DNA from 3 places in the Porticoccus sp. GXU_MW_L64 genome. Region 1 is predicted to be linked to each of the others. Evidence: predicted binding sites of a transcription regulator. Region 1 holds the regulator's gene; each other region holds the start of a gene.
The links. Region 1 encodes sigma-54, which starts transcription at its own class of promoters, with help from an activator protein. Its sites were predicted from a motif close to TGGCACANNNNTTGCNNT; they were not measured.
Positions count from the first base shown of each region.

Region 1 (5,184 bases):
TCCAGAATCTGTGGCAGTTGGGTAAAGTCGCCCAGCAGATTGCGGGCGTCTATGCCCACGGCGATTTTGTGGTCGCTGTGATTTCCCGATGCCTGGTATTGTTGAAACAGCGGCGGCAGCAATTCCGCGGGCAAGTTGTCGATGCAGGTAAATCCCACGTCTTCCAGCACGTGCAGCGCGGTACTTTTACCGGAGCCGGAGCGTCCGCTGATCACTACCAGTCTCATTAATCTTTCCCTAAGTCTTTGCAGTCATTGCGAGGGAGCGCAGCGACCGCGGCAATCTCCATCAAGTCACTACCTTGCTGGCCGAGATTGCCGCGCTGCCTGCGGCTCCTCGCAATGACGGTTAGCATGATCGTATGGCGCTGTTATACAGCGTCCGATTATCCGTTGCCTCGCGCAGCTGCTCCCGCCGCTGCGGGTTTTGCATCAATTCAGCGATGCTCGCCAGGGTGTTGAGGTGTTCGTCGTTGGCCTGGTTGTCGCCATCGTCTTTGGGCACAATCAGGGCGAATACCAAATCCACCGGCTGGCCGTCTATGGCGTCGAAATCGACGCTTTTTTGTAACCGCAGCATTACGCCAACTGCTTTATCAATGCCCTCAATACGGCAGTGGGGGATGGCCACGCCTTCGCCAATGCCGGTGCTGCCAAGGCGCTCGCGGGCCAGCAGTTGTTCGTACAGTGCCGCGCTGTCGGCTGCCGGGTTGAGCTGTGCCAAAAAGTTGGCCAGGTATTCCAGAACCCGTTTTTTACTGCTGCCGGGGGCGCAACAGTTGGTGTGTTCCGGGGTGAGTATCTCAGAAATTTGCATAACGATTATGACAGTACAACGGCAGAGTTATCGTCCGCGTTGTTTTTCCTTGTGTTTGATCAGTTGCCGGTCGAGTTTGTCGATCAGGGTGTCGATGGCGGCGTAGAGGTCGTCGTGTTCACTGTCGGCAAAAAATTCGCCGCCGCTGACGTGTACGGTGGCTTCCGCTTTTTGCACCAGTTTTTCCACGGAGAGAATGACGTTGGTGCTGGTGATTTTGTCGTTGTGCCGCTGCAGGCGGTCGAGTTTGCTGATGACGTAGTTGCGCAGGGGTTCGGTAACTTCCACATGGTGCCCGCTGATGTTCAATTGCATGGTGCGCTCCTCTACTTGGTTGTGGGAATTGGCATTATTTGATGCGGTATTTTTTGCGTTCGCTGGACGAGGGGATGTTCAGGCTTTCCCGGTATTTGGCCACGGTGCGGCGAGCCACCTGTATGCCCTGTTCGTCGAGGATGGCCGCCAGTTTGTTGTCGCTCAGAGGCTTGGCGGGGTTTTCTTCATCGATCAGTTTTTTCAGCATGGCGCGTATGGCGGTGGACGAACACTGGCCGCCGCCAGCGGTGCTGACATGGCTGGAGAAAAAATACTTCAGTTCGTACATGCCTCGCGGGGTGTCGATAAATTTTTGCGTGGTCACCCGTGAGATTGTGGATTCGTGCAGTTCCAGTCGCTCGGCGACATCGGCCAGTACCATGGGTTTCATGGCCTCTGGCCCCTGGTCGAGAAAGGCCTGTTGCATTTCTACAATACAGGCGGCTACTCGCAGCAGGGTGTCGTTGCGGCTTTGCAGGCTGCGCAGGAATACTCGCGCTTCTTGCAAGTTGTCACGCAGAAAACGGTTTTGCTCGCTGCTGTCGGCGCGGCGAATCAGTTGCGCGTAGCTTTGGTTAATGCGCAGGGCCGGCGCGATGTCGTTGTTGAGGGTGACTTGCCAGCGGTCGTCTTTTTTGTCCACTTTGACGTCTGGCGCGGTGTACTGCACATCACCGCTGCGCACCAGGTCGCCGGGGCGAGGCGATAATGCCTGTATCAAAGTGGTTGCGGCGGCGATGGTTTCCGGGGTCATGCCGGTGAGTTTTTGTATTTGCTTGCTGTCGCGGCTGGCCAGTTGTTCCAGGTGGGATTCTGCCAGGGTTTTGGCTTCTGCCAGAAAGGGTGTTTCTTCCGGCAGCTGGCGCAGTTGAATCAGCAGACAGTCGCTCAAGCTGGTGGCGGCAACGCCCACCGGGTCGAAGGTCTGGATGCGGCGCAGCACCGCCATCACTTCATCCAGTTCCAGTTGTTCTTCTTGCGGCTGGTCGGGGTCTGCCGGACTTTCATCAAGCAAACTTTGCCAAATATCCTCGACAGGCAGGCTCAGAAAACCGTCGTCGCCAATGGCGTCGATAATGGCGGAGGCGATTACCTGGTCGCTGTCGGACATGGGGGTGAGGTTGAGCTGCCACAGCAGGTGGTCTTGCAGGGAATCCGTTACGGCCTGAAAGGTGTCAAAGTCACGGCTTTCACCAACGCTGCTGGACTGCTTTGTCGGGCTGGCAATGGAGGCGGTTTCGTACAGGTCGTCCCAACTGGCGTCGACGGGTAGTTCATCGGGAATTTTGTTGTCCCAGTCGTCGTTGGGGCCATTAATTTCTGCATCCGCTGGCTCGGATGTGGAGTCTGCACTGCTTTGCGGCTCGCTGTTGTCGGCGGGGGTGCTTTCGTCGGGCTTTTTACGATCTTCTTCTTCCGCCAGTTCCAGCAGCGGGTTGTCGTACAGGGCTTGCTGAATTTCCTGTTGCAAGTCCAACGACGACAGCTGCAGCAAGCGGATGGCTTGTTGCAGTTGTGGCGTCATGGTCAGGTGCTGACCAATTTTTAATTGCAGGCTTGGCTTCATAGAGTGTTATTGGTTGCAGTCGCCATTTTTTTATAACTCAAAGTTCTCACCCAGATAAGTATCACGCACCTGTTGGTTTTTGAGTACATCATCCGCGCTGCCCTCGGCGATAACGTGGCCTTCGCCAACGATGTAGGCGTGGTGGCAGATATCCAGGGTTTCGCGCACGTTGTGGTCGGTAATCAGTACGCCGATGCCCTTGTCGCGCAGGTGGCGAATAATCTGTTTGATGTCGTTGACCGAGATCGGGTCTACCCCGGCAAAGGGTTCGTCCAGCAGAATAAATTGCGGCTCGGTAGCCAGTGCCCGGGCAATCTCCACCCGGCGGCGTTCACCACCGGACAGACTCATTCCCAGGCTGTCGCGAATGTGGCTGATATGGAATTCCTGCAGCAGTTCTTCGAGTTTCGCCTGGCGCTGTTTGCGGTTGAGGTCACGGCGGGTTTCCAGAATGCCCATGATATTGTTCTGCACACTGAGGCGACGAAAAATGGACGCTTCCTGAGGCAGGTAGCCCAAACCCTTGCGGGCGCGGCCGTGCATGGGCAGGTGGGTGACGTTTTCGCTATCGATCCGTATTTCGCCGCCGCCCAGGGGAACCAGGCCGACAATCATGTAAAAGCAGGTGGTTTTGCCCGCCCCGTTGGGCCCCAGCAGGCCGACAATCTGGCCGCTGCTCACGGTCATGGATACGTCTTTGACGACGGCGCGGCGCTTGTAGGATTTGGCCAGGTGGCGAGCTTCAAGGGTCGCCATCAGGGGCGTTCCTCTTTGGCTTCGCTGGGCACTGCCGGTGGCAGTACGGTGGTGCCCCCTTCTACCGTCCAGGTTTCGGTATCAATGTTGTAGGTGATGGTGTCGCCCTGGGTAAAGGAACCGTCCTGTTTGGTAATGACGGCGTCTTTGGACAGTTTCAGCTTGCCGCTGCTGCGGTCGAAATACAGTTCTTGCGCCTGGCCGGTGACCAGACCGTAGTCTTCGGTGGTGAGGCGAAACGAGGCGGGTTTGCCGGTGCAGTTGATGGTTTGCTGATTGATTTGCGCCACCACTTTGTCGGCCTTCAGTTGCAGAGAACCCTGGGTAATCTGCACATCGCCGCTGTACACCAGATTGCCGTTGGTGTCACCGGAGTTGCGTTCAGACTTGATTTGCAGTGGTTGCAGGCGATCTTCCGGCAGCGCCAGAGCGGTTTGCCCTAATGGAGCAATAATGGCCAAAAAGAGCAGGCAATTGCGCAGAAATTTACTTGTCGGTGTCGGGTGGAGCAGTGGCATCCAGCTGTCCTTTTACGCGAGAGTGTAGTTGATATTCGCCGGTTTTCAGGTTGGCCTTGAAGCCCACACCGGATGTCTGGGCACCGGGCAGGGTTATTGTAACGTCTTTGTCGCTTTCCGCGACTTGTTTCTCGGGCAGAAAAAGCAGCTGCGGGGTGTTCAGGGTAATCACACGCTGTTCCTGGAAATGTTGGCCTACCACGTTATTGGTGAGCTGAATGCTCTCACCGTTTTTCTCTACCAGGCCGTTTTCCGCCGATATATTCCAGGGTGGGGAATCGCTCTGGTAGGAGGTGATGTTGGGCATTTCCAGCACAAAGCGCTGGGCCTCGGTAAAGTGTTCGCTGCGCTTTGACGTGAGCCGGTAGGTGAGTTCGCCCTGTTCGCTGAATTGACGGGTGTCGGTGTCCAGCATGTAGACATTGGCTTTGGGAACGTCGGCAGTGGTTGGAGTCGGCTTGAAAAAACTCTCCGGGGGCGAGATCCAGAACTGGCGAAAATTCCATCCCAGGGCGGCAATAACGGCGAATATCAGCAGCGGGCGCAGCACTATAGATAGTCCTCAAGAGTTGCCTGCAGTTTGCCCTGGGCGCTGAGAATCAATTCCGCCACTTCACGGATGGCGCCTGCGCCACCGGGAGTGCGGGTTTGCCACAGGGCATGCTCGGCGACAAAGTGGTTGGCGTTGGCCACGGCAACCCCCAATCCCACCCGGCGGATCACCGCTACATCCGGCAGATCGTCGCCTACGTGGGCAATTTCTTCCAGTTTATAGTCGCAGGTTTCCAGCAGTTCGTTGAGGGCGGTGAGTTTGTCTTCGCGGCCCTGCACCACTCTTTCTATGCCTAGCTCAGCAGCGCGGCGGGCCAGTAGTTTGGAGCTGCGGCCGGTGATGATGCCCACTTCAATGCCGTTGCGCTGCAACAGCTTGATGCCCTGGCCGTCCTGAATGTTAAACGCCTTGGCTTCGTTGCCACTCTCGCTGTAATACAGCTTGCCATCGGTCAGTACACCATCCACATCCAGCAGCAATAACCGAATTTTTTTCGCCGCTTCGGTGACTTTTCTGTCATCTGTCATCTGTCGACTGCCCTCTGCTAAACCACCCCGGCACGCAGTACATCGTGCATGTGCAGTACGCCACAGGGTTGCTTGTCGTCATTTTCCACCACCAGAGCGGTGATTTTGTAATCTTCCATAATGCCCAGCGCT
Region 1 covers NZ_JBRKJK010000008.1:151,212-156,395, forward strand. The annotation lists gene rapZ (RNase adapter RapZ) at 1-227, opposite strand, end outside; gene ACVBEJ_RS08365 (PTS sugar transporter subunit IIA) at 349-816, opposite strand; gene hpf (ribosome hibernation-promoting factor, HPF/YfiA family) at 844-1,131, opposite strand; gene ACVBEJ_RS08375 (RNA polymerase factor sigma-54) at 1,166-2,698, opposite strand; gene lptB (LPS export ABC transporter ATP-binding protein) at 2,729-3,454, opposite strand; gene lptA (lipopolysaccharide transport periplasmic protein LptA) at 3,454-3,972, opposite strand; gene lptC (LPS export ABC transporter periplasmic protein LptC) at 3,941-4,522, opposite strand; gene ACVBEJ_RS08395 (KdsC family phosphatase) at 4,522-5,052, opposite strand; gene ACVBEJ_RS08400 (KpsF/GutQ family sugar-phosphate isomerase) at 5,070-5,184, opposite strand, start outside.

Region 2 (5,184 bases), on a different contig from region 1:
TGCGCTGCCGTGCCGGAAAACCTGATGGAAAGCGAACTGTTTGGCTACGAAAAAGGCGCATTTACCGGCGCTAACAAACGCACGGAAGGCAAAATTGAAACTGCCCAAAAAGGTACTCTGTTTCTTGATGAAATAGGCGATATGCCGTTGAACCTGCAAGCCAAGCTGCTGCGATTTTTGCAGGAGCGGGTAATTGAGAGGCTGGGTGGTAGGGAAGAAATACCCGTTGATGTAAGGGTCGTGTGCGCGACTAATAAAAACCTTGAAGCAATGGTGGCTGAGGGTACCTTCCGGGAAGACCTCTATTACCGCATTTGTGAGGTGGTGGTGGATATTCCCCCGTTGCGAGACAGGCAGGGGGACAAAATCCTGCTGGCTCGGCACTTCCTTTCCCTGTATGGACAGAAAAGTGGCAGTAAGATCAAAGGCTTTGACACATCAGCAACCAACGCTATTGAATGTCATCAGTGGCCTGGGAATATTCGAGAGATGGAAAACAAGATCAAGCGGGCAGTGATTATGGCGGAGAGCAGCCAGATTACCGTGGACGACTTGGGGCTGGATGAAGGTGGTAATAAGATTTCATTGAATCTGCGTGAGGTTCGCAAGGATGCAGAAAAAGGAGCGATTGTTCAGGCCTTGTCCATGTCTGATAACAATATCAGCGATGCGGCCAAGTTACTTGGTATTGCCCGAACCAGTTTTTACGACTTAGTGAAAAAATATGATATTTCGGTTGGGCACTGATTGAATGTTGAAAAGGAAAAGCCCTCGCAATACATAATTGCAAGGGCTTTGCTTTGTGCAGCAAAATCAAAGGCTTCAGGATTGAGCTTTTCTGCGGCGGATAAATACTAGGGCGATTAAGCCAAGGCCCAGTAGGGTGATCGAGGCAGGCTCTGGAACTGAAACATACTCAACAGTAACACTTCTGAGTTTAAAGTCGTCGTCCTTCCAGTCTGCAAGAAACCCAAAAGTTGTCCCAGTAAATTGTGGTGAAAAATCATAGGAGGTGGAATAGAAGTCACCGGCTAGCGGGATGTCGTCAAGAGTTTGCACTCCATCTACTAATAGATTGAAATCGTCACTTCCATCTCTGTCAACATAGCTGAATGTGGCAGAAATAATCTTTACAGCATTTCCTAAAAAGTTCAGGAGTGCGTAATCTTTATAGCCATAGCCGTCTATTTCGTGTGAGCTATCGTTGGGGCCATTTTCTATAAACAAACCATAATAGCTTGAAGCTATATTTGTCTGTATGACTGAATAGTCTGGTTTTATCGACCAGCCTGAAGCCTCTAGTGAGTAGTTGCCGTCGGTACTTTCAAAAGTCAACGAGTTGTCACTGGATCTACTGATTCGTTCGCTAAAGTCAAACGTTATGGCTGCAAATGCTGATGATGCCATTGTCATCGCAAGTGTAGCTAAGGTTAGTTTTATTCCTTTCACGATTTAAGCTCCTCTGTATGCTCAAATTACTGTTCCAAGCCTTGCCTCGATCTTAAAGCATATATCGGGCCAAAATTAAATCCCTATGTTTTTCAATTGATTGCGTAATTTTAATGAGAGGGGTGTATTTTTGCTGTAGTTTTTTTCGACATCTAAGAGGCTTGGGATTATGAATAAAAACCCCCTGCAGCTTTCGCTGCAGGGGGTTACGCAAATCGCCTGACGCGAGGTTTTATTAAGAAGTTTGTTTTCTTCGGGCAAAACCAAGTCCAATTAGGCCAAGGCCTAGCAGTGCTAATGTGCCAGGTTCAGGCACGGAGGCCACTTTTACATCGTCAATAAAGTTGCCCAAGGTGCTGTTTGGACTGATGCTGGTGAACGTAATTCTGGTCCGGTCGGAATCGGCGATAAAGTTTGCAGAATACACGAACCACTCACTAACTATGTGGTCACTTAGTGTTGAGTCGAGAAGGGCTACGCCTTCAACGTTCATATCATCTATGCCAGCAACTGTTGCGCGAAAACGTTCATCGGCACTTCTTACTCTGGCTCGATAAGCAAATGTGAAGCTGTACTCTTGGCCTATGTTGGTGGCAATGTCCTGAAATATTGAGAAGGGGGCGGGTTCGCCGTGAGAGTTCAGCTCAATAAACTGATTATTTTTGTAGGCACCAATACCATATGAATTGGTTTCATCCCAAATTTCTATATTGCTGCCATCCCAATCGCCAACATCGCCGGCGTTGTAATAGCGCCAAAAGGAGCCGCCACCAATGCCGCCGCCATCGGATACAACGGGTGTCTCAAAATCGCCATTTACAATAAGATTGGCGTTTGCGGAGTAGGCAAGTGTAAGGCCGCAAAGTGCTAAAAGCACTTGGGAGATACTCTTCTTGATTTTCATGTCTTGTCCTTGATTTTTAATGGTTGATACTTTGCTAACTGTTAGTTGAAAGCATATACCGTGCCATTATTTTTATTGTTTTATTTTCAGTATGTTAGACATCCCTTTAAGGTGATTTTTTATAAGGTGTAGGGTTTTTCGACATGGTTTGGTATTGGAGTGTTACTGTCCATTTAAGCTTTCCAGTAAGCTCCTGGCCTCTGCCAGCTCTGGCTGTTGTGTTTTCTCAAGGAGTAAGGTTGCTTGCTTAAGTGTATTCTTGGCAGATTCCACCATCTCCAGTTCCGCATAAGTCGCTCCCAAGTGATAGCGTATGGAAGCATCTTTGGGGGCATCTTTTGCCGCGCTTTCCAGCAGCCCCAACGCACGTTTGTATTCACCGCGCTGGTAGTATATCCAGCCCAGTGTGTCTCGATAAGAAGGTTTGCTTGAGGAGTTAAATCGTGCGGCAATATTGTAGGCTTCTTCCAGCCTGTGGCTGCCTTTGGGACTATTTTGGCTGAGCAGGAAGGCGAGGTTGTTGGCCGCATCGTCTATGCCGGGGTTGATTTCCAGTACCTTGCGATATGTGTTTTCCGCATCGCTGGCTTGGTCGTTTCGCAGTTGCGCGCTGGCCAGCATCATGTGGAATTTCAGCGTGTCGGCTTCTGACGTGGAATTTGCAATAGCGTTCTGGCAGGTTTGTTGAAGGGCTTGCCAGTTTTTCTGCTGTAGCTGGGATTGTGCGAGTGTGTGATGGCCAAAGCGCCAAGATGGGTTGCTGAGAAGCCTTTGTGATATCAGGTTGTCCAACTCCGTGTATAGCTTGGCTTGCAAGTATTGGTTAGCCAATAGCTCTGCCGCAAATGCGTTTTCAGGGTTATTGTCGATTATAGTCTGGAGTAGAGCATAACTTTCTTTTTCGCGGCCAAGTTGGCGGTTGTTAAAAACGAGCTTGAAGAGAGCTTCTTTTTGGTACTCTGCATTATCCAGCAACTTTTTGAGGCCTTTGTTGCTTTGGGCGTGTTTGCCCTGCGCTTGGAGCGCGGCAGATTCGATTAGTACGGCAAAGTTGAGGTCACCGCTTTCTTGTGACACTTGTTTCGCCAGTACAATAGCCTGCTTTTCTTGTTTGTTTGCCAGGTACAGGCGAGTTAACAGCCTGTTAATCTGGAGTGTTGGCTGGCTGACTTGATTGTGTTTTTCCAGTAGGGTAATGGCCTGTTTGGTTTTGCCCTGGCTTTGTAACACTTGGGCATAAAGTGTGCTGCCTTCGGTATTGGCTGGGTTAATGTTTATGAGGGTCGATAGCTGTTGGCTGGCTTGGTCTATATCCCTTTCGGCAAGGTAGGCTCTGGCCAGTATGAGCAGTGCTGGTTGTGAGTTGGGTGCCATTTGCAGAACTTTTGAAAGGTCTGCGATAGCACCGTTATTTTCGCCTTTCCAAAGTTGAATTAAGCCCTTGTTGAGTAGTGCTTCCGGATCGTTAGGGTTGGCTTCCAGCACAGAGTCAACCAAGGATAGTGAGTCCTCAATGCGCTGATCCCTGATGGCGATTTGAGCCAGCTTGTTTTGGGCCGCCAGGCGGGCAGGGGTGCTCTCGGATTGTTCTACCGATTTGTAAACTTCCGATGCCTTGTCGGTTTGCCCTGTTTTGTTAAATAGTTCGGCTTGTGCCAGTTGTAGGGTAGGCTCTGGTTTGGCGGCAAGGTAAGTATCCAGTAGTTTTAGGGCTTCTTGTTCTTTGGATTCCTGGCTGAGATGGCTGATAAGGGCCAGTTTTGCAGGGGTGCTTTCGGGTAACTCGGTGACTGCCTTTCTGAGTGTTTGTTCTGCTTCTTGTTGGTTCTTCATTCTGGCCAGTAGTGCGGCGAGCGACAGGCGATATTGAAGGTTGTTGGGGGATAGTGCCACCAGTTTGGCAAGGTCTGCCCTGGCGGGCTTGAGTTCGCCTTTAGACATATGGGCCCGGGAACGCAGGTGGTAAGCAGGCTCGTTTTCAGGGTGCTTGGCAAGAACACGTTCAATGCCTTCCATTGCTGGTGGATATAGGCCATCTGAGAGTAGTAGAGAACTGTGAAGCAGAATTGCCTCTGGTGATGAAGTGTCAATTGCCAGGCTTTTGCTCACTTCAGCATAAGCGTTCTCTTTGTCGTTGCGCTTGGCATGGATGGTGCCCTTCATCAGGTGGTATTTGAGCAGCTGCAAGCCTGCTTTTGACGCGGCCTCAAGGTGACTTTCGGCTTTATCCAGTTGATTTAAAGACAGGTACAGCTCGGCAAGCCTTGTGTTGGCTTCAAGGTGCTGGCCATCGTGCAGTACGACCTTTTGCAGTGCGATTTGAAATCCTTGCCAATCTTTTAGCTCAGCTGCCACTTGTGATTGCAGGTAGTGGGCTGCCACCAGGGAGTCTTGATGCTTGGTGGCGTTACGCAACTCGATATCCGCTGCGCGATAGTCGGCTTTGTCGAAATAGGACTGGGCGCTTTCAAGGTACTCTGTGGCTTTTTCTTCGTCGCTTTTGCAGCCGTATAATCCGATGGCTAGGAGAGGCAAAAATATTTTTAATATCAGTGTGTTAGTGCTTTTCATGTCTTTTCCCTGTGAAAGCTGTAATGTGACAGAGCTTAGTCGGCCTGATCAAAAGTTAGTGGCTAAGTATATACTGCAATGTCGCGCGGCCGCTTTAATTCTACGATGCCTGACTCTGTTTCTATTGAAGGTAAGGGATTAGTACTTCAAATGCTTCAAAATGGACTCGGTTAAACTTTCTATGCCAGCACTTTCTGTTTTTAGGTGAATTTCAGGGGCGGATGGGTGCTGATACTCAGAGTCAACGCCCGTAAAGTTGG
Region 2 covers NZ_JBRKJK010000012.1:89,537-94,720, reverse strand. The annotation lists gene prsR (PEP-CTERM-box response regulator transcription factor) at 1-747, shown strand, start outside; gene ACVBEJ_RS11240 (PEP-CTERM sorting domain-containing protein) at 823-1,449, opposite strand; gene ACVBEJ_RS11235 (PEP-CTERM sorting domain-containing protein) at 1,685-2,353, opposite strand; gene ACVBEJ_RS11230 (tetratricopeptide repeat protein) at 2,516-4,924, opposite strand; gene cysN (sulfate adenylyltransferase subunit CysN) at 5,063-5,184, opposite strand, start outside.
Region 2: the regulator sigma-54 is predicted to act here: its motif matches at 2,402-2,419, upstream of ACVBEJ_RS11235 (PEP-CTERM sorting domain-containing protein).

Region 3 (5,184 bases), on a different contig from region 1:
GGCATCAATGGTGTATTGGTCGCCAGTTTTGTGCTGGCGTTCTGGATGATTCCCCGGTGGCTGGACGCATCCCTTGGTTCCCCCCTGGTTGCCTGGGCGAAATACCTGTCATTGGTGGTGGCGGTGGGTATTCCTCTGGCGTTGAGTTGGCCACAGATGCATGTGGTGGCGCGAGCGGTGGTGAAAATAGAGTTTCTTACCATGTTGTTCCGGCTGGGTTGGATTTACCTGATTTCCCCACAGCGGTTGTGCAATAATTATTTGCTGAGCGATCAGGTGTTCCTTGGACAAGGCTGTTTTGTAGTGGGAATAACGCTGATTATTACCTGGTTGATACCGGTTTTTTCCGGTAGCGCCACTAACACCACTAACGCTGACAAAGCAGATAATCGGCCGATTAAATGCAATTGACGAAATACACCGACCTGTCATTGCGGGTCATTATGTACTTGGCTCTCCATGACAATAAGCGCGATACCATCAAGCGCATAGCAGAGCGCTACCAGGTATCCCGCAACCATTTGGTAAAAGTGGTTCATCAACTGGCCACCCTTGGATTTATTGATTCCACACAGGGGCGCGGTGGCGGCATTGCGCTGGCTGAGGCGCCGGAAAATATCATTGTTGGTGATGTGGTGCGGGCCATGGAGCAGTCGCTGGATATTATCGACTGCGAAAAGGAAACCTGCCCGCTCCGGCCTGCCTGCCTGCTAAAAGGGGTGCTCAATGAAGCATCCCATGCCTTTCTGAAAAGTCTCGATCAATACTCCATCGCCGATTTGGTGAGAAACCGGCCCCAGTTGTTGCGGTTGATTGGCTGACGGGAGATACCACCACCCCTTCCACCATTGCGAGGCCGCGGGCCGCGGCAATCTCGACCAGAGTGGCAGAGGGTTTGAAAAGTGCGGTAGTAACCGTATGGAGATCGCCGCGTCGCTACGCTCCTCGCGATGACGGGAAATATCCTCCTCCCTCCGTCATTGCGAGTGAGCGAAGCGACCGCGGCAATCTCGTCCAGTATGGCAGGGGGTCTGAATATGGCAGTAAGCCGTCAGGCCTTGGCCAGATTACGGCTCTGTGCGCTGCTACCGGCACTTTGGCCGCTGGCATCGTAGGAGTGGTTTTCGGCGGGGGTGCCCCGTTGCAGAATGTGTTGGGCCTGGCGAATGCTGCCCTGTTCCCGTTGAATCAGCATACCCAGTTGGCGATTTTCTTCCCGGCATTGCTCGGCAGCGCTGCTGAGGTTTTGCCAGGTGTTTTCAAGTTGCGCATTGCTGCTGGCTGCCAGCAGCTGTTGCATGCCATCGCGGTCGGCGCTATATCCCGCCTGGGTGAGCAGTGTTTCCCGCAGCCGGGCGGCAGCTTCTAACTGTTGCACCAACTGACTTTTGTGGTTGGCGTTATCAACCAGGCCTTCCGTGTCTTGCTGTTGCAGAGCTTCCCGCTCTTTGCCCAGGCACTGTTGCAGCGCCTGGGTAAGTTCCCATTCCTGATGCAATTGTTGTTGCAATTGTTGTTGCAGGTCAGTGGCTGTCATTACTTACAGCAGTTTCCTTTCCAGTTGACTGAGTTTGTCGGCAATGCGCTGCGGGTCGGGCTGATAGCTGCCGCTGGCGATGGCTTCGCGCAGCTCGGCAACACGGGCGCTGTCTACCACGGGGGTATTGGCCAGGCTTTGCTCCAGCTCTTGCAGGCGGGCGGCCTGGTTGGTCACGGTCACGGTGTCACTGGCGGCCGGGGCATCTGCCTGGTTGCGCCCGTGAACGCTGTTGTCGTTGGCGTTTTCCGGGCCTTTGGCCTGGGATGGTACTCTTGACGCCGGTGCCGGTATATTGCCGGGTCTGAGTTGTTTGATATCTGAGTCCATAGGACTGCTCCACGAAATTTTCAGGTCTGCCCCTTGATGGCGGCATTCTGGGGGAAAACTTTAGGCTAAAAACCTTGAAAACGCCCCGTTTATCTTGAAATGTTACCCGTCTGACTCATTATCCCTGAATCCGTTACTCCAGCATATTTGCTTGGAGATCGCCGCAGTCGCTGCGCTTCTTCGCGATGACGGGGAAAGTTAATCCACCACAACGGCGCCTGTTTTGTCGATGGTGCCTTCAACGATTTTCTTTGAGCTGAGGTTCTGCACCCGAATCCGGTCTCCAACGGCACCATTGGCCAGGGCTTTGCCGTTCATTCGTACTTCAAAATTGCGCTGTTGGGCAATCAATGTCACCTGCTGGCCGCGCTTTATCAAGGTGGGGGATTTTAGCATGTTGCGGGTGAGGGTTTTGCCGGCAGATACGGTGCGTGTCAGCTCTTTGCCCACCAGTTCCTCGTAGTGCTCCATATAACCGGCGGGAATCTGGTGCAATGCCTGCTCTACCATGGTGAAGTCATCCCCGGTGAGCAGTGCACCTCTTTGCAGCGGATGGTTGGCGGTGGCTACCTCCGCATAGGCCATTACCGTTACCGGCACGTACAGGGTCCAGGGTGAAGGGCCGGTGCAGCGCACACCCACGGTACTTTTGCCGATCAGTTTGCCACCGGGAGGCATAAATATCTGCAGTGAGTCCCCGCACTGTTCCAGTTTCAGGCGTTTGTCCAGCTTGCCAGTTGCCACATTGACGGAACTGAAATGCTGTATTTGCGGCTGTTGCAGCAGGTAGTTTTTTACCGCTGCGCGAATACTGGTGTGTGACTGGTTGTCGCCAGCCTGTGCCACCTGTATTCCGGCGCAGCCGATCAGCAGCAAAACGAGCAAATAGTGTTTGGTCATTGACGGGTTCTCCTATCCAGAGGATTCGTAGCAATTAGTGTGCCGCCATGACCGATGGCTTCAAATAATCCGCTTCGACGGGCGGCAAAACGGCGGACAGAGGTTGCCGCTTCCCGCCTTCTTGTCTGCCGGTTGGTTCTTAACTTGTTGAAAAATAGATAAAAATATTTTGGCACGGGCTTTGCTAACTCTCTTGTGAATGCACAACGCAACGAGAAACGGCCATGCCAAGCTGGATTAATAACGCTCTGGATTTACACGCTCAGGCCATCGCGGTTCGTGGGCGGCGCGCCGAAATTTTGGCGTCCAATCTGGCCAATGCCGACACTCCGGGATACAAGGCCAGAGACATCAATTTTCGTGAGGTGATGGCTCAGGTGCAGGGTGGCTCTACCTTGCGCACCACCAGCGAACGTCACTTTGGCAGTGCAGGCGCGGGAAGCAATGGTGAGTTGATTTATCGCATTCCCAACCAGGCGTCGCTGGATGGCAACACCGTGGAAACTCAGGTGGAGCAGGCTCAGTTTGGCGAAAACGCGTTGCGCTACCAGGCCAGTTTGAATTTTCTCAACGGCTCCATCAGGGGGTTGATGTTGGCCCTCAGAGGCGAATAGAGGTGAGAACCAGGAGAGAGCATGAGTTTATTTAATGTAATGGATGTATCCAGTTCTGCGTTGCAGGCCCAGTCGGTGCGGCTAAATACGGTGGCCAGCAATATCGCTAATGCGGGGGTGGTGAGCTCCTCTGCGGAGCAGGCGTATCGCGCTCGTCAGCCGGTGTTTTCCACGGTGATGCGCGATGCTTTTAACGACTCGGTGGCCGGAGTGCGGGTGTCGGAGGTGGTCACCACAGAGGCCGCCCCGGTGAGCCAGTTTTCGCCGGGACATCCCATGGCGGATGACAGTGGTTATATCTACTTTTCCAATGTGAACCCGGTGGCGGAAATGGCCAATATGATTTCCGCGTCCCGCTCTTATCAGAACAGCGTAGAGGCGATGAAAACCGCTCGGCAGCTGTTGATTCAGACACTCAATATTGGCCGATAGGAAGGAGTGAGCCATGCAGTTAGAAAACCCGTTTAGCAGTATCTCAGGCCTTTCCACGGCGGAGCAGCTGGCTGGCGCCCGTCAGCAGGGCAGCAACGACCCCAATGATCTGGGGGTAGAGGAATTTCTCAGCCTGATGGTGGCACAGCTGGAAAATCAGGACCCCACCAACCCTCAGGACAGCAGTCAATTCCTGGCCCAGATTGCCCAGTTTGGCACTGTGTCCGGCATCGATGAATTAAATAATTCTGTGGGTGGCCTGGTGAATTCGCTGTCGTCCAACCAGGGTTTGCAGGCCGCGTCTTTGGTGGGGCGCGATGTTACCGCCAACACCAATATCGCTCCCCTGGCTCAGGGGGGGGATTTTGGCGGTGTGGTAGAGCTGCCCACAGCGGTCAATGGTTTGACTGTTGAAGTGGCGGACCTGGCGGGTAACCTGGTCGCTCAGATACCTCTGGGGCCTCAGTCTGGCGGCGCGGTGCCGTTCGCCTGGGATGGCACCAATCTGGATGGCGATGCGGTTGCGCCGGGGCCTTACCAGGTGACGGCGACCGCCAATATCAACGGTCAGGCCGCGGCAGTGCCCGCGTTTACCCGGGTGAGCATCGACAGTGTTTCCCTGAGTGGCAGCGGCGACCCAATACTCAATCTGGAAGGCGGTGCCACCATGAGGCTGTCAGAAATTCGCGAATTTTATTAATGCGCTCATTGTCATTCTGAGCGCAGCGAAGAATCTCAATATTTGTTCGAAGTACGAGATCCTTCGCTGCGCTCAGGATGACAAAAGCTAAAACAGAACAAAACCATCAGGAGAATAACCATGGCATTTGATACCGCAGTATCCGGTTTACAAAGTGCGTCCGCAGAGCTGGGGGTGATTGGCAACAATATCGCCAACAGTGCCACTACGGGCTTTAAAACATCGCGGGCGGAATTTGCCGACCTGTTCGCCACCGGCTTGCTGGGCTCCGGCTCCAACGCCATTGGCCGCGGTGTCAGTTTGAGTGCGGTCAGTCAGCAGTTTACCCAGGGCAATATCAGCTTTACGGAAAACTCCCTGGATGTGGCCATCAACGGCAACGGCTTCTTTATTCTCAACGATGGCGGTTCCGAAGTGTTTTCCCGGGCGGGGCAGTTTGGCCTGGACCGGGATGGCTTTGTGGTGAATAACGAGGGGCTGCGCCTGCAGGCATTTCAGGCGGATGTCTCCGGCACCATTTTGCCGACGCTGGGAGACTTGCAGCTGGATACCGGCCTGATTGAGCCCGAAGCCACCACTTCGGCGGAAATTGTCGCCAACCTGGACTCCCGGGAAGCGGTTCCACTGACCCCTTGGGCCGGCCCGTTTGATGCCTTTGCAACGCCGCCAAC
Region 3 covers NZ_JBRKJK010000011.1:72,567-77,750, reverse strand. The annotation lists gene ACVBEJ_RS10450 (hypothetical protein) at 1-411, shown strand, start outside; gene ACVBEJ_RS10445 (Rrf2 family transcriptional regulator) at 402-821, shown strand; gene ACVBEJ_RS10440 (flagella synthesis protein FlgN) at 1,052-1,537, opposite strand; gene flgM (flagellar biosynthesis anti-sigma factor FlgM) at 1,541-1,867, opposite strand; gene flgA (flagellar basal body P-ring formation chaperone FlgA) at 2,066-2,767, opposite strand; gene flgB (flagellar basal body rod protein FlgB) at 2,992-3,381, shown strand; gene flgC (flagellar basal body rod protein FlgC) at 3,403-3,813, shown strand; gene ACVBEJ_RS10415 (flagellar hook assembly protein FlgD) at 3,827-4,513, shown strand; gene flgE (flagellar hook protein FlgE) at 4,634-5,184, shown strand, end outside.
Region 3: the regulator sigma-54 is predicted to act here: its motif matches at 2,795-2,812, upstream of flgA (flagellar basal body P-ring formation chaperone FlgA).